Regions from separate parts of the Nocardia violaceofusca NBRC 14427 genome, predicted to be linked through region 3. Evidence: riboswitches for the same ligand, from Rfam matches in the RefSeq annotation. Region 3 holds a riboswitch; each other region holds the start of a gene.
What was found. A riboswitch is a leader RNA that binds a small molecule or an ion and turns the genes downstream of it on or off. The one in region 3 is predicted to bind S-adenosylmethionine.

Region 1: another riboswitch for S-adenosylmethionine. It lies ahead of AC5592_RS08530 (hypothetical protein); the one in region 3 lies ahead of AC5592_RS03130 (GNAT family N-acetyltransferase).
Region 2: another riboswitch for S-adenosylmethionine. It lies ahead of AC5592_RS29275 (rhodanese-like domain-containing protein); the one in region 3 lies ahead of AC5592_RS03130 (GNAT family N-acetyltransferase).

What each region holds. Positions count from the first base shown of each region.
Region 1 is NZ_CAWMPM010000009.1:71,358-78,573, forward strand. Features, by position in the region: gene AC5592_RS08505 (error-prone DNA polymerase) at 1-2,077, shown strand, start outside; gene AC5592_RS08510 (DUF167 domain-containing protein) at 2,144-2,374, shown strand; gene AC5592_RS08515 (tRNA (cytidine(34)-2'-O)-methyltransferase) at 2,390-2,854, opposite strand; gene AC5592_RS08520 (DUF3017 domain-containing protein) at 2,984-3,229, shown strand; gene metX (homoserine O-acetyltransferase MetX) at 3,259-4,377, opposite strand; gene AC5592_RS08530 (hypothetical protein) at 4,422-4,661, opposite strand; SAM riboswitch class IV at 4,675-4,786, opposite strand; gene AC5592_RS08535 (NADP-dependent isocitrate dehydrogenase) at 5,099-6,316, shown strand; gene AC5592_RS08540 (MFS transporter) at 6,487-7,216, shown strand, end outside.
Region 2 is NZ_CAWMPM010000039.1:83,777-90,992, reverse strand. Features, by position in the region: gene AC5592_RS29295 (CaiB/BaiF CoA transferase family protein) at 113-1,213, opposite strand; gene AC5592_RS29290 (amidohydrolase family protein) at 1,324-2,226, opposite strand; gene AC5592_RS29285 (FAD-dependent oxidoreductase) at 2,276-3,679, opposite strand; gene AC5592_RS29280 (Rv0361 family membrane protein) at 3,942-4,412, shown strand; SAM riboswitch class IV at 4,467-4,580, shown strand; gene AC5592_RS29275 (rhodanese-like domain-containing protein) at 4,599-5,021, shown strand; gene AC5592_RS29270 (O-succinylhomoserine sulfhydrylase) at 5,062-6,276, shown strand; gene AC5592_RS29265 (type 1 glutamine amidotransferase family protein) at 6,324-6,950, shown strand; gene AC5592_RS29260 (MarR family winged helix-turn-helix transcriptional regulator) at 6,947-7,216, shown strand, end outside.
Region 3 is NZ_CAWMPM010000004.1:132,845-140,060, reverse strand. Features, by position in the region: gene AC5592_RS03140 (L,D-transpeptidase) at 1-918, opposite strand, end outside; gene AC5592_RS03135 (rhomboid-like protein) at 1,193-1,879, shown strand; SAM riboswitch class I at 1,971-2,061, shown strand; partial or broken gene AC5592_RS03130 (GNAT family N-acetyltransferase) at 2,055-2,531, shown strand; gene AC5592_RS03125 (LLM class flavin-dependent oxidoreductase) at 2,660-3,739, shown strand; gene AC5592_RS03120 (ABC transporter substrate-binding protein) at 3,736-5,343, shown strand; gene AC5592_RS03115 (ABC transporter permease) at 5,349-6,305, shown strand; gene AC5592_RS03110 (ABC transporter permease) at 6,298-7,173, shown strand; gene AC5592_RS03105 (dipeptide ABC transporter ATP-binding protein) at 7,170-7,216, shown strand, end outside.

The DNA.
Region 1 (7,216 bases), on a different contig from region 3:
CATCCTGTGCCAGGGCCGGGGGTCGGCGGCCAATTCCGCGGTCTGCTACGCGATCGGCATCACCAATGTGGATCCGGTCGCCAACGATCTTCTGTTCGAACGCTTTCTGGCGCCCGAACGCGACGGTCCGCCCGATATCGATCTGGATATCGAATCCGATCGCCGGGAGGAGGCGATCCAGCACGTCTACCGCAAGTACGGTCGCGAATACGCCGCGCAGGTGGCCAATGTGATCACCTATCGCGGTAAGTCCGCGGTACGCGATGCCGCTCGCGCGCTGGGGTTTTCGCCCGGGCAGCAGGACGCGTTCAGCAAACAGGTGAGCCGGTGGACCGGGGTGGCGTCCGAGACGCATACCGATATTCCGGATCGGGTCCTGGAACTGGCGGGCGAGATCGAGGGCCTGCCGCGGCATCTCGGAATTCATTCCGGCGGCATGGTGATCTGTGATCGGCCGATCGCCGACGTCTGCCCGGTGGAGTGGGCGCGTATGCCCGGCCGCAGCGTGCTGCAGTGGGACAAGGATGATTGTGCCGCAGCGGGTCTGGTGAAATTCGATCTGCTCGGCCTGGGCATGCTCTCGGCCCTGCATTACATGATCGATCTGGTGCGCGAGCACAAAGGTGAGGTCGTCGAATTGCACGCCCTCGATCTCACCGAATCCGCCGTCTACGAGATGCTCGCGCGCGCGGATTCGGTGGGAGTGTTCCAGGTCGAGTCGCGCGCCCAGATGGCGACGCTGCCGCGGCTGCGCCCGCGTGCTTTCTACGATCTCGTCGTGGAGGTCGCGCTGATCCGGCCCGGTCCCATTCAGGGCGGTTCCGTGCATCCCTATATCCGCCGGCGCAACGGCCGGGAGGAGGTCACGCTCGACCATCCGGCGCTCGAGAGTTCGCTGGCTCGCACCCTCGGAATTCCGCTGTTCCAGGAACAGCTCATGCAGATGGCGATCGATATCGCGGGGTTCACTCCCGCCGAGGCGGATCAGTTGCGCCGCGCGATGGGATCGAAACGGTCACCGCAGCGCATGGAGCGGCTGCGCGGCCGCTTTTATCAGGGCATGCGCGATCTGCACGGAATCACCGGAGAGCTGGCCGATCGCATCTACGAGAAGATCTACGCCTTCGCGAATTTCGGTTTCCCGGAAAGTCATTCGCAGAGTTTCGCCGCGCTGGTGTTCTATTCGGCCTGGTTCAAACTGCATCATCCCGCCGCGTTCTGCGCGGGGCTGCTGAACGCGCAGCCGATGGGTTTCTACTCTCCGCAGTCGCTGGTGGCCGACGCCCGCCGGCACGGGGTGGTGGTGCACGGGCCGGATATCAATCACAGCCTGGCCGGAGCGACGCTCGAGCAGAACGGAACCCAGGTGCGGCTGGGCTTGTCCGCGGTCCGGCACATCGGGGACGACGTGGCCGAGAAGATCGTGGCGGCACGGTCCTCCGGTCCCTATCGATCGTTCCTGGACCTGACCGGCCGGGTCGAGTTGTCCGTGCCGCAGGCCGAGGCCCTGGCCACCGCGGGTGCGCTCGGCAGTATCGAATCCGCGTCCGGCCGCGGGCTCGATCGGCGGCAGGCGCTGTGGGCGGCCGGTGCGGCGGCGGGGGAGCGGGCGGATCGGCTGCCGGGGACCGGGGCGGTCACCGACGCGCCGGCGCTGCCCGGCATGAGCGAACTGGAAATGGCGGCCGCCGACGTGTGGGCGACCGGTGTGTCGCCCGGCCGCTATCCCACCGAATTCCTGCGCCCGCGCCTGGACGAACTCGGCGTGGTCGCCGCGAACCGGCTGCTCGCCGTGCCCGACGGGTCCAAGGTACTGATCGGCGGCGCGGTGACGCACCGGCAGCGACCGGCCACCGCGTCCGGAGTCACCTTCATCAACCTGGAGGACGAGACCGGCATGGTGAACGTGGTGTGCTCGGTGGGCCTGTGGCGCCGCTACCGCCGCATCGCCCAAGGCGCCCCCGCGCTGCTGATCCGGGGCCGGGTGCAGAACGCCGAGGGCGTGGTGAGCGTGGTGGCCGAACATCTGCAGCGCATGGACCTGCGGATGGCCTCGAAGTCGCGCGATTTCCGCTGAACCATCGCGGCTACGCTCGTCGCACCGGCCGAATATCCGCACCGCCCGAAGATCGAGGAGCCGCACGTGCCGACCGTGGTCCGCGCGACCATCAAACCCAACAGCCGCAAGGGCCCACTCGTCGAAACCCTCGACGACGGCACCCTGCAGCTGTACGTACGCGCCCCCGCGGTGGAGGGCAAGGCCAACAAGGCCGCGATCGAACTTCTCGCCGAGCACTACGGTGTGCCCAAGTCGGCCGTCCACCTCACCGCGGGCGCCACCTCCCGCTTCAAACGCTTCGCGATCGACCTCTGAGGCGCCCGACGGTACCTATACGGCTCCCGGGAACCCCAGCTGCCGCCATGCCTCGTACACCGCGACCGCAGCGGCATTGGACAGGTTCATCGACCGGCGGCCCGGCAGCATGGGGATGCGTAGCTGGTCGGTGATGTGCGGGTCGGCCAGGACGTCGTCCGGGAGGCCGGTCGGTTCCGGACCGAACAGCAGGACGTCACCGGCACGGTAGGCGATATCGGTGTTGTGCGTGGTGGCATGGGTGGTGAAGGCGAAGACGCGCTCGGGCCGCAGGGATTTCCATGCGGCGGAAAGGTTTTCGTGCACGGTGACCACCGCGAGATCGTGGTAGTCCAATCCGGCGCGGCGCAGCTTCGGCTCCGACAGATCGAATCCGAGCGGCTCGATCAGATGCAGTTCGCACCCCGTGCCGGCCGCCAGACGGATCGCATTGCCCGTGTTCGGTGGGATACGCGGTTCGAAGAACACCAGCTTGAGCACACCGAGACGGTACCCGCTCCCGGTGGCGGCACGACCGGACATGCGAGAATCGCAGCCGTGACCGACGTGCCGACCACCCACCCGCAGCATTCCAGCCCGGCGAGCCGCTTCTTCCAGGTTCATCTGCCGATGCTGCTGGTCGTCGTGGTGCTGCTGGTCGCGGTGGTTTTCCTGGCGCAGGACCGGTGGCGGCGCGGTGCGTTCTTCATCGGCGGTGCGACGCTGCTCGCGGCCGTGTTCCGGTTGTGCCTGCCGTCGGCGCGAGTCGGGCTGCTGGCGGTGCGCAGCCGTCCGTTCGACATCGGCGCCTATACCGTGCTGGGCGGCGCGATCATCGTGCTGGCGGCCACCATCAGCAGCCTCGGCGTCGGCTGAACTCGGTCGGCTGAACTCGCAGGACGGACTCAGGATTCGCGGGCGTCCTGTGCGGCGCGCGCCAATTCCATCGTCTGCTCCAGCAATTTGCCGATGGCCTCGATCTCGGTGAGGAAACCGTCGTGGCCGTCGCGTGAATGCACGACTTCCAGACCTTTGCAGCCGGGCAGCAGATCGGCCAGTTCCTGCTGGGTCCGCAACGGGTACAACCGGTCCGAATCCACGCCGCCGACCACGCACGGCACCGGGGTGGCGGCCAGCGCGGCCTCGATGCCGCCGCGTCCGCGGCCGACGTCGTGCCGGTTCATGGCCTCGGTCAGCAGCACGTAGGTGGCCGCGTCGAACCGTGCGACCAACTTGTCGGCCTGATGCTCCAGATAGCTCTGCACCGCATAACGTCCACCGTCCCAAGGGTTTTCGTCGCCCTGCGCGGTATTGGCGAACCGGTGGTCGAGTTCGAATTCGGTGCGGTAGGTCAGATGCGCGATCCGGCGCGCGATGCGCAGACCGGCCAGCGGCCGGCGGCCGGTGCCGTGGTAATCGCCGTCCTGCCAGTCCGGATCCGAGGTGATCGCGGCGATCTGGGTGGTCTGGGTGCCGATCTGATCCGCGGTGGCGCGGGCGCCGACCGCCAGCACCAGGGCCGCGTCGACGCGATCGGGGTATCCGACCATCCATTCCAGCACCCGCATGCCGCCCATCGAACCGCCGACCACCGCGGCGATGCGGGTCAGCCCGAGCAGGTCCAGCAGCGCCACTTCGGCGCTCACCTGGTCGCGGATCGAAATCTCCGGAAAGCGTGCGCCCCAGGGCTTTCCGTCCGGCGCGAGGGACGAGGGGCCGGTGCTGCCCTGGCAACCACCCAGAACGTTGGTCGCGATCACGCACCAGCGGTCGGTGTCCAGTGCCGCGCCGGGCCCGACCAGTCCGTCCCACCAGCCCGGCAGGGCGTGCAGTTCGTCGGGTTGCCCGCAGACGTGCGAATCACCGGTCAGCGCGTGTTCGACCAGCACCACGTTGTCCAGGCCGGGGGCCAGTTCACCCCAGCGCTGCACGGCCAGTTCGACACCGGGGACGACCGCGCCGTTCTCGAGGCGGACATCGCCGACGCCGATGATGCCCACCGTGCCGTCCGGCGGCGGTAGCAGTGTCGTTGCGCCCGGGCGTGACGTGCTCGATTCGATACTCACGGTCACCGTGCCGTCACCACGTCGAGCCGTGCCACGCGATCGATCCCTGTCACCCGCATCGGCCCGCGGACCTGCCGGAACGCGGCGCCGGCGGCCGCCGGGTCGGCGCACGGCGAGAGCGCGCGCGTGGTCGAGGCGGTACGGAGGGCTGGGGCACACACATCCCCGATGGTAGCGATACGGCTGCGCCGCTCCGCCGCCTCCACGGACTTGCCGGCGATGGGCACGGTGGACTCGCTCACTTGTTGCTCCTGACAGTCGCGCTTGCTCTCGGCTTTCGAGAGCCCGGTCAATCACCCGGAGCACCCCACCGCAACTGGAGGGTTGCCGGCCAGCGAGCCGGGGCTTGGCGCTGGCGCTCATGACCTGCCGTGGATGGTAACAATCGGGCACGACCGGGGCGAGGGTTGGGCTCGGCCGATTCGAGGCGGACGTTCGCGGCGTATGTCCGTTTCCCTGTCGATCGCCATCGGGCCGGTGTGACGCGGGTAGCTCTCAATGGGACCGCCCCTGTCAGTGAGACCCAGCGCACCAGTACGCTTGTCTTGTTTAGCACCAGGCGTCTCGTGGACAACGCGGGGCGTATACGTTGTCTGTTGAACAGCTGGGGTCCGCTCACAAGCGTGCTCGCCTGGCCGTGCAATGGGAGCACACCTTCCTTAGGAGGACACGAAGATCCATGTCCAAGATCAAGGTTGAAGGGACCGTCGTCGAACTCGACGGCGACGAGATGACCCGGATCATCTGGCAGTTCATCAAGGACAAGCTGATCCATCCGTACCTCGATGTGAACCTCGAGTACTACGACCTCGGCATCGAAACCCGCGACAAGACCGATGACCAGGTCACCGTCGACGCGGCCAACGCCATCAAGAAGCACGGCGTGGGCGTCAAATGCGCCACCATCACCCCCGACGAGGCACGTGTCGAAGAATTCGGCCTCAAGAAGATGTGGCGTTCGCCGAACGGCACGATTCGTAACATTCTCGGCGGCACCATTTTCCGCGCGCCGATCATCATTTCCAATGTCCCGCGTCTGGTTCCCGGCTGGACCAAGCCGATCATCATCGGCCGTCACGCCTTTGGTGACCAGTACCGCGCCACCGATTTCAAGGTGCATCAGGCCGGCACCGTCACGATTCAGTTCACCCCGGAGGACGGCTCCGAGCCGATCGTCCACGAAGTGGTGAAGATGCCCGAGGACGGCGGCGTCGTCATGGGTATGTACAACTTCAAGAAGTCGATCGAGGACTTCGCGCGGGCGTCGCTGAACTACGGCCTGCAGCAGAACTACCCCGTCTACATGTCGACGAAGAACACCATCCTGAAGGCCTACGACGGCATGTTCAAGGACACCTTCCAGGAGATCTTCGAGACCGAGTTCAAGGACGAGTTCGCGGCCGCCGGACTGACCTACGAACACCGGCTGATCGACGATATGGTCGCCTCCGCGCTGAAGTGGGAAGGCGGCTACGTCTGGGCCTGCAAGAACTACGACGGCGACGTGCAGTCCGACACCGTGGCGCAGGGCTTCGGCTCGCTGGGCCTGATGACCTCCGTGCTGCTCACCCCGGACGGCCGCACCTGTGAGGCCGAGGCCGCGCACGGCACGGTGACCCGCCACTTCCGGCAGCACCAGCAGGGCAAGCCCACCTCCACGAACCCGATCGCCTCGATCTTCGCGTGGACGCGGGGTCTGGCGCACCGCGGCAAGCTGGACAACACCCCCGAGGTCATCGGCTTCGCGCAGACCCTCGAGGACGTCGTCATCAAGACCGTCGAGAGCGGCCAGATGACCAAGGACCTGGCGCTGCTGGTCGGCGGCAACCAGGGCTATCTGACCACCGAGGAGTTCCTCGGCGTGCTGGATGCGAACCTGGCGCGCGAACTGAGCTGAACGCTCACGACCGGCCGGAATCCGGCGCGGCCGGTAGACATATCCGGGCACCCGCCCCCACCGATCCCGGTGGCCGCGGGTGCCCGAATTGCTTTCCGCACCCCATCGCGTGAGTCGAATCACCCCGGCCGCCGGTATCGCCGCGGCGACCGCGCGTGTTGGCCACACCCATGGCCGACTCAGCTCCCGTGCGCACCGCACCACCCGTCGACTTCCCATCGGAGTCACCCGCGAGTGCCGCGTCGTCCCGTGCGGCGCTCGGCTCCGGCGCGGCGCCGCGGACTCGCACCGATTGGCACATTCCGGCGATGCTCGCGCTGGCGCTCGGCGGTTTCGGGATCGGCACCACCGAATTCGTCACCATGGGACTGCTGCCCGACATCGCCGCGGACCTGCATGTTTCGGAGCCCACCGGCGGACATGCCGTCTCGGCGTACGCGCTGGGCGTGGTGGTCGGCGCGCCCGTGATCGCGGCGCTGTGCGCCCGGATGCCGCGCAAGCGCCTGCTGATCGCCTTGATGGTCGCGTTCACCATCGGAAATATCGCCTCGGTGCTGGCCCCGGCCTTTCCCGCTCTGGTCGCGGCCCGGTTCGTCGCGGGCCTGCCGCACGGCGCCTATTTCGGCGTGGCCTCGCTCGCGGCCGCCTCGCTGGCTCCGGTGGGGCAGCGGGCCAAGGCCGTCGCCGCGGTGATGCTGGGCCTGAGCGCCGCCAATGTGGTGGGCGTCCCCGCCGCCACCTGGCTGGGGCAGGGCCTCGGCTGGCGCGACGCCTATGTGGTCGTGGCCGTCATCGGGCTCGCCACGGTGTTCGCGATCAGCCGCTTCGTACCCGATCTGCACGGGGTCCGGGTGACCGATCCCCGCACCGAACTCACCGCGCTACGCCGTCCGCAGGTGC
Region 2 (7,216 bases), on a different contig from region 3:
GCGTGGATGCGGCGCGCCGCAGGGCCGGGCCGGGGAGTGAAGTCGTCGCGCTCCCGGTGCGGCGACTCGCCGAGCGGGCGCAGATCCGCGTGGACCCGCGCCCGCGGTGAACTCAGTTCGCCCACACCTCGTCGATGGCGGTGGCGGCCGACGGCGGCGGGGTGGGGGTGCCGGCCTGGGTGCGGGAGAAGCGCGGGGCCGGGGCGTGCTGGACCACGCCGTCGATCTCGACCAGCGATTCGCGGGCGGTGATGTGGCCGTTCTCGATGGCCTCGGTGAAGGTCAGCACCGGGGTGCAGCAGGCGTCGGTGCCGTCGAAGATCGCGGCCCATTCGTCGCGGGTCCTGGTCTTGAACTTCTCCGTGAACAGCTTGCGCAGCTGGTCCTGGCCGTTGGGGTCGAGCTGCATCGGCAGGCCTTCGGGGTCGATCTCGAGCCCCTTCAGGAATTCGGCGTAGAACTGCGGTTCGATGCAGCCGACGGCCATGTATCTACCGTCGGAGGTCTCGTAGGTGTCGTAGAAGGCCATACCGGTGTCGAGCAGGTTGGTGCCGCGCTCGTCCGACCACAGACCCATGCCGCGCATACCCCAGATCATGTGCGAGAGCGAGAGCGCACCGTCGATCATCGCGGCGTCGATCACCTGGCCCTTGCCCGAGATGGACCGCTCCACCAGTGCGGAGAGCACACCCATCACCAGGAACATCGAACCGCCGCCGAAGTCGCCGACCATGTTCAGCGGCGGGACCGGGCGCTCACCCTTGCGGCCGATGGCATTGAGCACACCGGTCAGCGAGATGTAGTTGATGTCGTGGCCGGCGCGGTCGGCCAGCGGGCCGAACTGTCCCCATCCGGTCATCCGGCCGTAGATCAGGCGCGGGTTGCGCTCGAGGGTGACGTCCGGGCCCAGGCCCATCCGCTCGGTGACGCCGGGCCGGAAACCTTCCAGCAGCACGTCGGCCTTGTCGATCAGGCCCAGCACCTTCTCGATATCGGCAGGGTCCTTGAGATTCGCCTCGACGATGGTGCGTCCCCGCCACTGCGGCCGTTCCATGAATCCCGGCAGCTGCCCGGGACGCTGCACGCGCACCACATCGGCGCCCAGATCGGCCAGCAGCAGTGCCGCATGCGGGCCGGGGCCGATTCCGGCCAGCTCGAGAACCTTGATGCCCGCGAGTGGGCCCTGCCCGGTGGTGGTGGATGAAGTGCTCACGCCCTACCTCGGTTCGTCGTCGATCCTGCGACCGGCGGCGCGCGCCGGTGTTGACACTACGACAATAAGCGGTGGATGTGACGCACGGCATCCGGGTGCGGTGTAGGCGGCTATTCGATGATCCGCAGCGGTCGGGTCCGGTCCGGTGGCTGGTTACGGTTCGGTGGTTGAGTGCGATTCGGCGGCTGCGGCAGTTCCGAGCGGCGCAGCCGCAGCGTCGGCGGTTCGGCGCGCGGAATCGGCAGCGTCGGTACCGGATCCTCGGCCGAGCGCACCTTCACCGGCAGCCGGTAGCAGGCACGGGCGTTGTCCTCGAGCACCCGGTACATATCGGCGCCGACGGCCCGGCCGATGATCTCGATATCGGCATCGCGGAACGGCCGCCCGGCCCGGTTGCCCGGCAGATCGGAACCGAACATCAGCGCACCCGGATTCACCGCGTGCACCCGCCGCATCGCCGATTCCACATCCATCGACACCCGCCCGAACCCGGAGGCCTTCACCCGGGCCCCGCGATCCACCAGATTCAGCAGATAGGGCAGGCATTCGTCGGACATGCCCATATGGTCGATGCTCAGCGCCGGCAGTTTGGAGATGACCGGTTCCAGCGAGCCCAGCATCGATCCGTCGATGTAGAGCTCGACATGCCATCCGGCCAGTTCATAGGCGCGCACGGCCTGCATGGTCAGCGTGACGATGTCGACCGCGGCGCGCTTGAGGTTGAACCGGATCGCCCGCACTCCGGCCCGGTCCAGCTCGATGATCTGCTCGTCGGTGACGTCCGAGGGCAGATTGATCACCCCGACCCAGTTCGGCCCGAGTTCGGCCAGCGCGGCGATCATGAACGTGGAGTCGGTGCCCTGGAAGGACGCACTCACCACCGCACCACCGTCGACATCGAAGTGCGCCATGCGCTTTCGGTAGTCGCCGATGGTGTACGGCTCCGGCAGGTAGCCCTGATTCTCGACCAGCGGAAACCGCGGGTCGATGATGTGAACGTGTGAATCGAACACGTGATCAGCATGCCTCAGGTCGGTGACGAATGCGGATCCGGTGTGGTGTTCAGACCTTGTGCGGCTCGCTGGCGCGCAGCATGTCCTCGCGTTCGACGACCTTGACCCGCTCGCGGCCTTCGGGCTCGCCGAGCGACCGCTCGTGGGCGTCGAGGCGGTACCAACCGGCCCAGGTGGTGAACGGGATGCCCTTGTCCTCGAGGAACTTCGTCACGGCCTCGGGATCGGGTTCGGCGGCCGGGGTGAAGGAGGCGGCGTCGTCGAGCAGGCAGGCGATGGTCTCGTTGGCATCGCCCTTGGTGTGGCCGATCAGGCCGACCGGGCCGCGCTTGATCCAGCCGGTGACGTAGGTCTGCGGCAGGTAGCGGGCGGCGCCGTCGGCGCCCTCGTCGACGAGCACGCGCCCGGCCTCGTTGGGCACGGTGCCGGCCTGGTCGTCGAACGGCAGCTGCGGGATGTTCTGCGACAGGTAGCCGACGGCGCGGTACACGGCCTGGACGTCCCAGTCCTTATAGGTTCCGGTGCCCTTGACGTTGCCGGTGCCGTCCAGGGTGGTGCGCTCGGTGCGCAGGCCGACAACCTTGCCGTCCTCGCCGATCAGTTCGGCCGGGGACTCGAAGAAGTGCAGGAACAGCTTGTGCGGACGGTCGCCGACATCGCGGATGGCCCACTGCTCGAGGGTGTTGCAGACCATGTCGACCTGCTTGGAGTGGCGGCGGGCGGCCTCGGAGCCCTCGTCGTAGTCGATGTCCTCCGGATCGACGATGACCTCGATGGTCGGCGAGTGGTCGAGTTCGCGCAGCTCCAGCGGGGTGAACTTGGCCTGCGCGGGACCGCGGCGGCCGAAGACGTGGACCTCGAGCGCCTTGTTGTTGCGCAGGCCCTCGTAGACGTTCGGCGGAATCTCGGTCGGCAGCAGTTCGTCACCGGTCTTGGCGAGTACGCGGGCCACGTCGAGCGCGACGTTGCCCACGCCCAGGACGGCGACCTTCTCCGCGTCCAGCGGCCAGGTGCGCGGCACATCCGGGTGGCCGTCGTACCAGGACACGAAGTCCGCGGCGCCGTAGCTGCCGTCGAGCTCGATACCCGGCACGCCCAGGGCGCGGTCGGCGTTGGCGCCGGTGGAGAAGATCACCGCGTCGTAGAAGCGACGCAGGTCCTCGAGGTCGATGTCGCTGCCGTAGTCGATATTGCCGAGCAGGCGCACCTGCGGCTTGTCGAGCACCTTGTGCAGGGCGGTGATGATGCCCTTGATGCGCGGGTGGTCGGGCGCGACGCCGTAGCGGATGAGACCGAACGGGGCAGGCATGCGCTCGTAGAGGTCGATACTCGCCTCGACATCGGACTTCATCAGCGCGTCGGCGGCGTAGATTCCGGCCGGTCCGGCACCGACGATCGCGATGCGCAGTGGGCGGTCGCCCGCGCCGCTCTTCGTTCCAGCGTGTTCGGTCATTTCTACGCGCACCTTTGGTCGAAACTCTCGTCTTGTCAGCCGTCCTTCTTAGCTTAGGCTAAGTTGACGTGCGGGCCGGGCCCTGCCCGACTGCTCCGCCGATGCTGCCTCGTTGCCGCGCGGAGCTCTCCCGATCCGTGCACCGGATGTGGCCGGAGTTCTGGTGATTCTATCGGTGGCACACACCGCCGCTATTCCCGGTATCCGCGCGAAAATGCGGGCGTGATCTTCGACACTTCGGCCCACCGGGGATGATCGCACCATGAGTGACAGCGATCCGGCCGGCCGGAGCGACCCCCGGGGCGATGATCCGGCTACCTCGATCGATCAGCGCGACACCACGCGATCGGCGACGCCGTTCCTGATCGCCGCGGCCATCGCCGTTCTCGCGGTGCTCGCCGTCGTGATCCTCGGAGTCACCCGCCCGGCTGAGAACAATCTCACAGATCCGGACCGGGTGGCCATCGCGGCGCGCAACTTCGCCACGGCGAGAAGCGATTCCGATGCCGACCGGCGCAAGACCACCGAATGCGCGGGCTTCGACGAGAAGAAGTCTCCGCTGGGCGCCGGCTCCGTCGGCAAGAAGGTGGAGATCGCCGGAGTCGACGCGGTGCACATCGACGGCGACCACGCCACGGCCTCGGTGACCAGCCAGATCGACGGGCACAAGACCGCGGCGAACTGGAATTTCGGCCGTGAGAACGGCACCTGGCTGGTGTGCGGCAACCCCTGAGCCGTCGCCGTCGATGTTTGACAATCGGGCCTGTGACCAGGCATTCTCGGTTCAGGTCATGAGTACCAGCGGCAAGCCCCGGCTAGCTGGTCGGCAACCCTCCTCCGCGGTGGGGTGCTCCGGGTGACGACCTGGCCGCGGTCCGACCGGACGCGGCAAGTGCGGATTCCGTAGGAGGTTCGACAAGTGAGCTACGCCGGTGACATCACGCCTGGGCAGGCGTGGGAGTTGTTGCGCGACAATCCGGATGCGGTGCTGGTGGATGTGCGCACCGAGGCCGAATGGCGATTCGTCGGTGTGCCCGACACCACCTCGATCGAGCGGCCGACCGCCCTCATCGAATGGGTCGACGGCACCGGCTCGCCCAATCCCGCGTTCGTGGAGCAGTTGAAACAGGTGCTGGCCGATCGCGCGGGCGACAGCGATGCCCCGGTGATCTTCCTGTGCCGGTCCGGGCAGCGTTCGATCGGTGCGGCGACGGCGGCGACGGCGGCCGGCTTCGCACCCTCCTACAACGTGCTCGAGGGTTTCGAGGGTCCGCTGGATGCCGAGGGGCATCGTGGTGGCGCGGGTTGGCGCGCACTCGGCCTGCCGTGGCGGCAGTCGTGAGCGGATCTGTTGTGCGGCAATTCTTTTCGTGGAGGCAGTCATGATCACCGGCGGTGCATTCGATCGGCCGCTGCCCGAGGGCGTGGGTCCGGCGACCCTGGGCGTGCGCGGCGGGCTGCGCCGCTCCGGTTTCGAGGAGACCTCCGAGGCGCTGTATCTGTCGTCCGGATTCGTCTACGAGAGCGCGGAGGCGGCCGAAGCGGCCTTCACCGGCGATATCGAGCATTTCGTGTATTCCCGCTACGGCAATCCGACGGTCGCGATGTTCGAGGAGCGGATGCGGCTGCTCGAGGGCGCCGAGGCGTGTTTCGCCACCGCCAGCGGGATGTCCGCGGTGTTCACCGCGCTGGCGGCGCTGCTCGGGCAGGGCGATCGGCTGGTGGCCGCGCGCAGCCTGTTCGGTTCCTGTTTCGTGGTGTGCAACGAGATCCTGCCGCGCTGGGGCGTGGAAACCGTCTTCGTCGACGGTGAGGATCTCGGCCAGTGGGAGCGGGCGCTCTCGCAGCCGACGGCCGCGGTGTTCTTCGAGACCCCGTCGAATCCGATGCAGACCCTCGTCGACGTGCGGCGGGTGAGCGAACTGGCTCATGCCGCCGGTGCGAAGGTCGTGCTGGACAACGTGTTCGCGACGCCGCTGTTGCAGCGCAGCCTCGACCTCGGCGCCGATGTGGTGGTCTATTCGGGCACCAAGCACATCGACGGACAGGGCCGGGTGCTCGGCGGTGCGATCCTCGGCACCGGCGACTACATCAATGGACCGGTCAAGAATCTGATGCGCCACACCGGCCCGGCGCTGAGCCCGTTCAACGCCTGGACCCTGCTGAAGGGGCTGGAGACGATGCCGCTGCGGGTGCGGCAATCGACGCAGTCCGCGCTGGCCGTCGCCGAGTTCCTGGAACGGCATCCGGGCGTGGCCTGGACGAAGTACCCGTTCCTCACCTCGCATCCGCAGCACGAGCTGGCGACCTCGCAGATGTCCGGCGGCGGCACCGTGGTCACCTTCGAACTCGCCGCGGGCGCCGGCGAGGGCAAGAAGCGCGCCTTCGAGGTGCTGAACCGGCTGCGCATCGTCGACATCTCCAACAACCTCGGCGACGCGAAGACCCTGATCACGCATCCGGCGACCACCACGCACCGGGCGATGGGTCCCGAAGGCCGTGCGGCTGTCGGTCTCACCGACGGGGTGCTGCGTATCTCGATCGGACTCGAGGATGTGGAGGATCTGCTCGGCGATCTGGCGCAGGCGCTGAGCTGACACCGAAACCATTGACAGTATGCTGTCAATTATGACAGCATACTGTCATGAGTAAAACGGTTCATATCGCGGTGTACGACACCTTCGCCGATTGGGAGCCGAGCTACGTCACGGCCGGTATCAATCGCCCACTGATGCAGCGCGAACCGGGAAGCTGGCAGATCCGCACGGTCGGCGCCACCGCCGAGCCGGTCACCTCGATGGGCGGGCTGCGCGTGCTTCCCGATCTGACTCTGGATCAGCTCTCGCCGGGCGACAGCGCGATGCTAATCCTGCCCGGCGCCGATATCTGGGAGGACGGGCAACTCGCGCCGTTCGCCCAGGCGGCGGCGGACTTTCTGAAGGCCGGCGTGCCCGTCGCGGCGATCTGCGGGGCGACCTACGGACTGGCGACCCAGGGCCTGCTCGATGCTCGCCCGCACACCGGCAACGCCGCGGAAAACCTTGTCTCGACCGGATATTCGGGAGCGGAACACTTCGTGGACGAACCGGCCGTGACCGACGGCGATCTCATCACCGCGAGTGGTATCGCGCCGATCGACTTCGCGCGGCATATCTTCGCGCGGCTGGACCTGTTCGAGCCGGCCGTCCTGGACGCGTGGTATCGGCTCTACGCGGACCGGGATCCGAGCGGGTTCTTCGCCCTGCAGGCCGCGGCGGTCGAGCCGGCATGAGTCGGGGTGATGCCGAACTGTTCTCCGCGGCGGCGATCACGACCTTCAAGCTGAACGGCCAATTCCTCACGATCGCAGAGGAATTGGCGAAACCGGCGGAGATCACCGCGGCCTGGTGGCAGGTGCTGGGCGCGGTGCTGCACGAACCGCTGCCGGTATCGGGCATCGCGCGCGAGATGGGCATCACCCGCCAGAGCGTGCAGCGCATCGCAGACCTGCTGGTGGACAAGGGTTTCGCGGAATACCGGCCCAACCCCGCACATCGC
Region 3 (7,216 bases):
CCCGGGCTGGCCGGCGCAGACCCCGTAACTGCAGGAGTCCATGATGATCGACGGCGATTTCTCCGAAATGACGTGCGGCCCTTCGTGGGACGGGAATCCGGGCGAGCCGAGACTCATCGGCATCTGGTTCACCTGCGCGCCGTTGTGCAGGATCGTCAGCTGTTCGGTGTTGCCGTCGGCCTGGGCGATCCAGGCGTCGTGGACCGTGTAGTCGGCGCTGTTGTTCTCCGCGCCGAATACCCCGTCGCCGAGGTCGAGACCGAAGACGTCGGCTTCGATGTGGATCTTGGTGCCCGGTTGCCAATACTGCGCGGCGCGGTAGTGCACATCCTTGTCGTCGACCCAGTACCAGGCGCCCGGCTGCGGCGGGGTGACGGTGACCTTCAGATGCTTCTGCACCTCCGCCTTGTTCGCCACCGGCTGGGTGAACTGGAAAACCATCGGCTGCCCGACCCCGATTCCGGTCTGAGCGACCAGATCGGGGGCCGGTACGACATTCGCGTAGGCCTTGTGGCCGGCGTCGATCGTGGTGACGGTGACCGTCTTGTCGGTCGCGACCTGAGCGAGGTTCACCGCTTGGGCGTCGACGCGGTAGGTGGTCCCGTAGTTCAGCGGGTCCTTCGAGGTCCAGCTGTGATGGTCGGCGCCGAAATCGCCGGCGACCGCTTTGCCGTCGCCGTCGGTGACGGTGACCTTGGTGAGCATGCCGTCGGCGGAGTTCACCACGAGGGGCGTCGCCGGATTGAGTGGTCCGTGATCGGCGGCGGGCACATCGATCGCCGCGGGCGCGGTGATATCGGGCCCCTTGGATGCCGGCGCCGAGGAGTTGCCGCCACCCGAGCCGCCACAGCCGCCGAGGAGCACAACGATCGCCGTCAATACCGCCGACACCACCAGTAGAGATCGACGCCTGCGCACGTCCTCACCGCCTCTGTCTCGCACCCTCGCATGCACAGCGCCCATCCGGGACACAGCACCCTCCAGTCCACACCATGAATCCGGTGTCGCACCGCAGCAGAGAGTACGTGTCGTCGCCGCTCGGCGCGCGCCCGGCACAGCCGGACCAGGCGTTTTGCCGTTTTCGCGGTATTCGGCGGGGTGTGGCGCCGGCTCACCCGCCGCGGGTGAGTGCAGCGCCGGCGTGAGGGCTCATAGTGAAGCGATCTTCGATGTCCGTCGAGGAAGGTGACCGATGCCCAGGCGAGATGGCTCCCGGTGGCGGACCGCCGCGGCCGCGATCGGCGACTACATCCGGCACGCGCCCGGCACCTACATCTGGCTGGCCATCCTGCTCGTGTCCACCCTCGTGGTCCGGCACCTGTCCCCCGATCAGGCCGAGATCCTGCTGGGCAACCGCTCGACCAATCTGCACCACCTGCGCGAGGACCCGGTGCACGTGCTGATCTCCAGCGCCTTCTGGCTCGCCGGTGGCGGCTGGTTCGGCTACGCGGTCAGCTACAGCATCTTCCACGCCCAGGCCGAACGCTGGCTGGGGACGCTGCGTTGGCTGGCGGTGGTCGTCATCGCGCACGTCGGCGCGACCTACCTCAGCGAAGGTGTGCTGTATTGGGCTATTCATCACGGTTACGCGCCCGAATCCGCGGTGAACACCCTCGACTACGGCGTGAGCTACGCCTTGGCGGGTGTGATCGCCGTGCTGGTGTATCGGATCGCGACGCCGTGGCGGTATCTGTATCTGCTCGGGGTGGTCGTCTTCTACGCGATTCCGGTGTTCGCGAACCGAACCTTCACCGACATCGGGCATTTCAGTGCGATGGTGCTCGGTCTGGCCTGCTATCCGCTGACCCTCGGGCGGCCGGGTGTGTGGGATCCGGAGGTGGCGGTTCGTGGGCTCGCCGGGTCGGTGCGACACCGGTAATCACACCGCCGGAAGGGCGTCGCGGCAAGGATTGGATTCAGTGCGATCCAGAGTGCTGACCCCGCACCGGAATTCCCCTAGCGTGACGTTTCGCCCATCCAGAGCGATCGAGAGACCCGGCTCCACGACGTCGCAGCAACCCCCCGACTGGGTGTGGGTGCTACCGCCGGGACCGATGGAGGAACTAATGGTACGCAGCGTTTTTCACGTCGGCCAGGACGATCCGATGGCCGCGCCGCTGCTGGCGGAGTTGGCCATCGAATACAGCAGCCGCTACGGCGGGAGCGTCGGTGAGGTGCACGCCGATCTGGTGAACTACCCCGCCGCCGATTTCGCGGCCCCGCACGGCGATCTGCTGGTGGTGGTCGAGGACGGCGAACCCGTCGCCGGCGGGGCGTTCCGCCGCTACGACGAGCGGACCGCCGAATTCAAACGAATCTGGACCGCACGCGAGCACCGCCGCCGCGGCCTGGCGACCTTCGTACTCGCCGAACTCGAGGCCGAAGCGCTACGCCGCGGCTATCGGCGGATATTCCTGACCACCGGTCCGCGGCAACCCGAAGCGGTCGCCCTGTATCTGTCGGCGGGCTACACCCCGCTCGAACGCACTCCGTCCGGGCAGCCCGGTCTGCTCGCGCATCCGTTCGAGAAGTATCCGACGCGTGTGGCAAAAACGCAGCGGCGCAATCGTTTCGGGCGCGAGCGCGACGGTGTGTACACGCCGGTGCGGTCCGGATTCCGCTATCCGCCGGTGCGCGGCGAGGCCGGTGCCGTCCACGTATGAAATTCTTGTTGTTGACGCTGATCACCCACCAGCCCGACCCGGTGACCGGCGTACTCGAATCTCCCGCGCGCCGTCTGGGCCGCGTAGTGGACAGTGCCCGGCTCGCCGAGACGCTCGGCTACGACGGGTTCGCGGTCGGCGAACGCCACGAGGACCCGTTCCTGTCGTCCGCGCCGCCGGTGGTGCTGAGCCACATCGCGGCGCTGACCTCCCGGATCGCGTTGTTCACCGGCGTCACCACGCTGAGCCTGCTCGATCCGGTGCGCGCCGCCGAAGACTATGCGACGCTGGACAATCTGTCCGGTGGCCGTCTCGAGCTCATCGTCGGCAAGGGTAACGGCGCGGCGCAGGCGAAACTGTTCCACGTCACCACCGCCGACCAATGGGACCGCAACCGCGAGGGCTACGAACTGTTCCGGCAGCTGTGGCGCAGCGACGACGTCACCTGGACGGGCCGGTTCCGGCCGTCGCTGTCCGGTGCCAAGACCCTGCCCCGGCCCTTGCAGCCGGAACTGCGGATCTGGCACGGCAGCGCCACCAGCCGGGAATCGGTGGAAGTGGCCGCGCGCCATGGCGATCCACTGTTCTCCGCGAATGTGACGTACCCGATCGAACCGTACGCCGAACTGGTCGACCATTACCGGGAACGCTGGGCGGCTCACGGCCACGACCCCGCCGACGCGCTGGTCGGCGCCGGGACGGCCGGGTTCTACGTCGCCCGCGATTCCCGCACCGCGCTCGACACCTATCGCCCGATCTTCGAAGCACGCCGCGCCGTCGCCCGGAAATTCGGTGCGCCGGAGGTCTTCACGTCGGTGGAGGACTTCATCGAGCGCAGTTCGGCCGTCGTCGGCAGCCCACAGCAGGTGCTCGACAAGTTGGGGCGTTATCACGCGCGGCTGGGCCACGAGGTGATCCATCTCGGCGCCGACGGCGACGGGCTCACCGACAAGCAGCACCGCGAAAGTCTCGAACTGTTCCAGGCCGAGGTGGCGCCCCCATTGCGCCAGGCCATTCCCAGCCGTCCGCTCGGCGGCGACCGCTATCGTATCGATCCACCCGGAGTCACCGAATGAAACGAATCCTCTCGCCGGCGCTCGCGCTCACCGCGACGCTGGCGATCGCCGCCTGCGCGAACACCTCCGGTGGTGGCGGCGACGCCGGTCCCCCGCAGCCGGGCGGCACCCTGCGCTACGGCCTGTCGCAGGCGCCGACCTGCTCGGATCCGGCCCAGGCCGGTACCAACCAAACCCTGTACGTGGCACGCCAGATCGTGGATTCGCTCACCGACCAGGATCCCGCGAGCGGGGAGATCAAGCCGTGGCTGGCCACCTCCTGGCAGGTGAGCCCGGACGCGAAGACCTTCACCTTCCATCTGCGGCCCGATGTGACGTTCAGTGACGGCACCCCGCTGACGGCCACGTCGGTGCAGAAGAACTTCGACGCCATCGTGCACACGCTCACCGCGGCGAAAGCGCCGCTGGGAGCGAGCTATCTGGCCGGCTACGCGGGCACCACGGCGGTCGATCCGCTCACCGCCGAGGTTCGATTCGACGCGCCGAACGCCCAGTTCCTGCAGGCCTCCTCGACACCGCAGCTGGGGATTCTCGCGGACGCGACCACCGCGAAACCGGCCGAACAGCGCTGCCTCGGCGACAATATCGGCAGCGGTCCGTTCGTCTACGCCGGCTATCGCCAGGACGCGTCGGCCACGCTGGTGAAGCGCCCCGGATATCGGTGGGGTTCGGCGGTATTCGCGCATTCCGGCGAGGCGTATCTGGATCGCATCGAATTCACGGTCGTCCCCGAGGCCGGGGTGCGCACCGGTAGCCTGTCGTCGAATCAGCTCGACGCCGTCAGTGACGCGCTGCCCCAGGACGTTCCGCAACTCGAGGCCGCCGGCGCCAAGGTGCAGTTCGACTCGAACCCCGGCGTTCCCTTCGGGCTGCAACCGAATGTGAGCCGCGCGCCGCTGTCGGATTCCGCCGTGCGCCAAGCCCTGTTGCACGGAATCGACCGCAAGCAGCTGGTGGATACGGTGCTGGGGCCGCAGTTCCTGCCCGCCACCGGGCCGCTGGCGTCGAAAACACCTGGCTACGTCGATCTTTCGAAGTCGATAGCCTACGACCCCGACCAGGCGCGCCGCATTCTGGATCAGGCCGGGTGGGTCCCCGGCGGCGACGGGATCCGGGTGAAGGACGGGCGGCGACTGTCGTTCGGTGTCCTGTTCGGTGCGCAGTTCGCCGCGAATCAGGCGACCTTGGAATTGGTGCAGCAGCAATTGCGCAAGATCGGAGTGGACATCCGGCTGGAGTTGACGCCCGTCGCCGACTACACCGCGCGGCAGAACTCCGGAGATTTCGACGCCACCTACTTCAACACCACCCGCGCCGACGGCGACATCCTGCGCACCACGTTCGGCCGCGGGCAGCGAAACCTCAACCAGCGCGGTCCGATTCCGGCGCTGGACCAGGCGCTCGCCGACCAGCTCTCGACCACCGACCCGGCGGCACGGGCGGGGATCATCGGGCAGGCGCAGCGATCGGTGATCGAGAACGGACTGTGGTTGCCGACGATCGAACTGTCGCAGGCGATCGGGGTGTCCGGCGCGGTGCACGATCTGAAGTTCGAGGCCTCGGCGCGCCTGCAGTTCTACGACACCTGGTTGAGCAAGCGATGACTCCGATGACCCGGTATGTGATCGTGCGGGTGCTGCAGGCGATCGGGGTGCTGTGGGCGGCGTTCACCATCTCCTTCGCCGTGTTGTTCCTGCTGCCGTCGGATCCGGTGCAGATGGCCGTCGACGCGGATCCGGGCGTGCCTCCGGATCCGGCCGCCATCGCGGAACTGAGGGCCAGATACGGGCTGGATCGCTCGGTGCCGGAACAGTATTGGACCGCGCTCACCCACGCCGTCCGCGGTGACCTCGGACGCTCGCTGAACACCGGGCAGTCCGTCACCGGCGCGCTGGCGCAGTCGATTCCCTCGACGCTGGCGCTGGCCGGTCTCGCGCTGCTGCTGGCGATCGTCTTCGGCACCGCGCTGGCCGTGGCCGCGTCCTACACCCGGCGCCCGTGGTTGCGGAATCTGCTGACGGCGTTGCCGCCGATCGGTGCCGCGATGCCCACGTTCTGGGTGGGATTGCTTCTGCTGCAACTGTTCTCGTTCCGGCTGCGCCTCGTGCCCGCATTCGGCGGGACCGGCTTCAGCGGCACGATCCTGCCCGCGATCACGCTGGCCGTGCCGGTCGGCGCGGTGATCGCGCAGGTGTTCTACAGCGGTCTGGCCACCACGTGGCGGCAGCCGTTCGTCGATGTGGCCTTCGCCAAGGGCGCCTCGCGGCTGTGGGTGCAGTGGCGGCATGTGCTGCGCGCGGCGGCCGGGCCGGCGCTCACCGTCGCGGGACTGTGGGTCGGCACGGTGCTGGCGGGTTCCGTGGTGGTCGAAACCGTGTTCTCGCGCGGCGGCCTGGGCCGGCTCACCCAGAACGCGGTGCTGCATCAAGACATTCCGGTGGTGCAGGGCATCGTATTGATCGCCGCGCTGGCCTTCGTGGTGGTGAACCTGGCGGTGGATCTGATCTATCCGCTCCTCGATCCCCGCGTCGCCGTCGCCCGAGAGAAGGTGGGCGCTCATGTCTGACACTCTGCTCATCGCCGAACCCACGGCCGCACGGATCACCGAGGTGCGGCGGGCGCTGGCGCCGAAACGTCTGCGTGCCTCCGCCGGACTGGCGGTGTCGGTTCTCGTGCTGATCGTGGTGCTCGGCTGGGCGGTCGCGCCCTCGCTTCTCGCCGGCGACGATCCACGCGCGGGAGTGCCGGAGGAGAAATTCCGCGGCCCCAGCTTGCAGCACTGGTTCGGCACCGACAACCTCGGCCGCGACCTGTACACCAGGGTGGCGCACGGGGCGGCGCTGACACTGTCGGCGACCGTCTGTGCCGTGCTGCTGGGACTGGTGATCGGTTCGGCGATCGGTCTCGTCTCGGGCACCTTGGGCGGGACCGTCGATGCCGTCGTCATGCGCGGAGTCGATGTGCTGCTGGCGATTCCGGAGCTGTTGTCGGCACTGGTCCTGATCACCGTGCTCGGTCTGGGCACCCGGAATGTGGCCATCGCGGTGGGAGTGGCGCTGATCGCCCGGTTCGCGCGGGTGATGCGCGCGGAAGTGCTGCGGGTGCGTCGCGCGCCCTACGTGGAGGCGGCGTTCGCGTCCGGAGTGCGCTGGCACACCGTGCTGCTGCGCCATATCCTGCGCACCGCGTACGCGCCGGTCGCCGCGCTGGCCGCGGTCGAATTCGGCGTTGCCGTGCTGGCGATTTCGTCGCTCAGCTTTCTCGGCTACGGTGCCGCGCCACCCACCCCGGAATGGGGTTCGCTGATCTCCGAGGGCCGCAACTACCTCGTGCTCGCCTGGTGGATGACCACGCTGCCCGGCCTGGTGATCGTCGCGGTGGTGCTCGCCGCCCAGCGCATCGGCCGCGCGATCGGGACCCCGGAGGAGCGATGAGATATACCGGAAGTTCGACCATGAGCGACGAGACCTTGTTGCG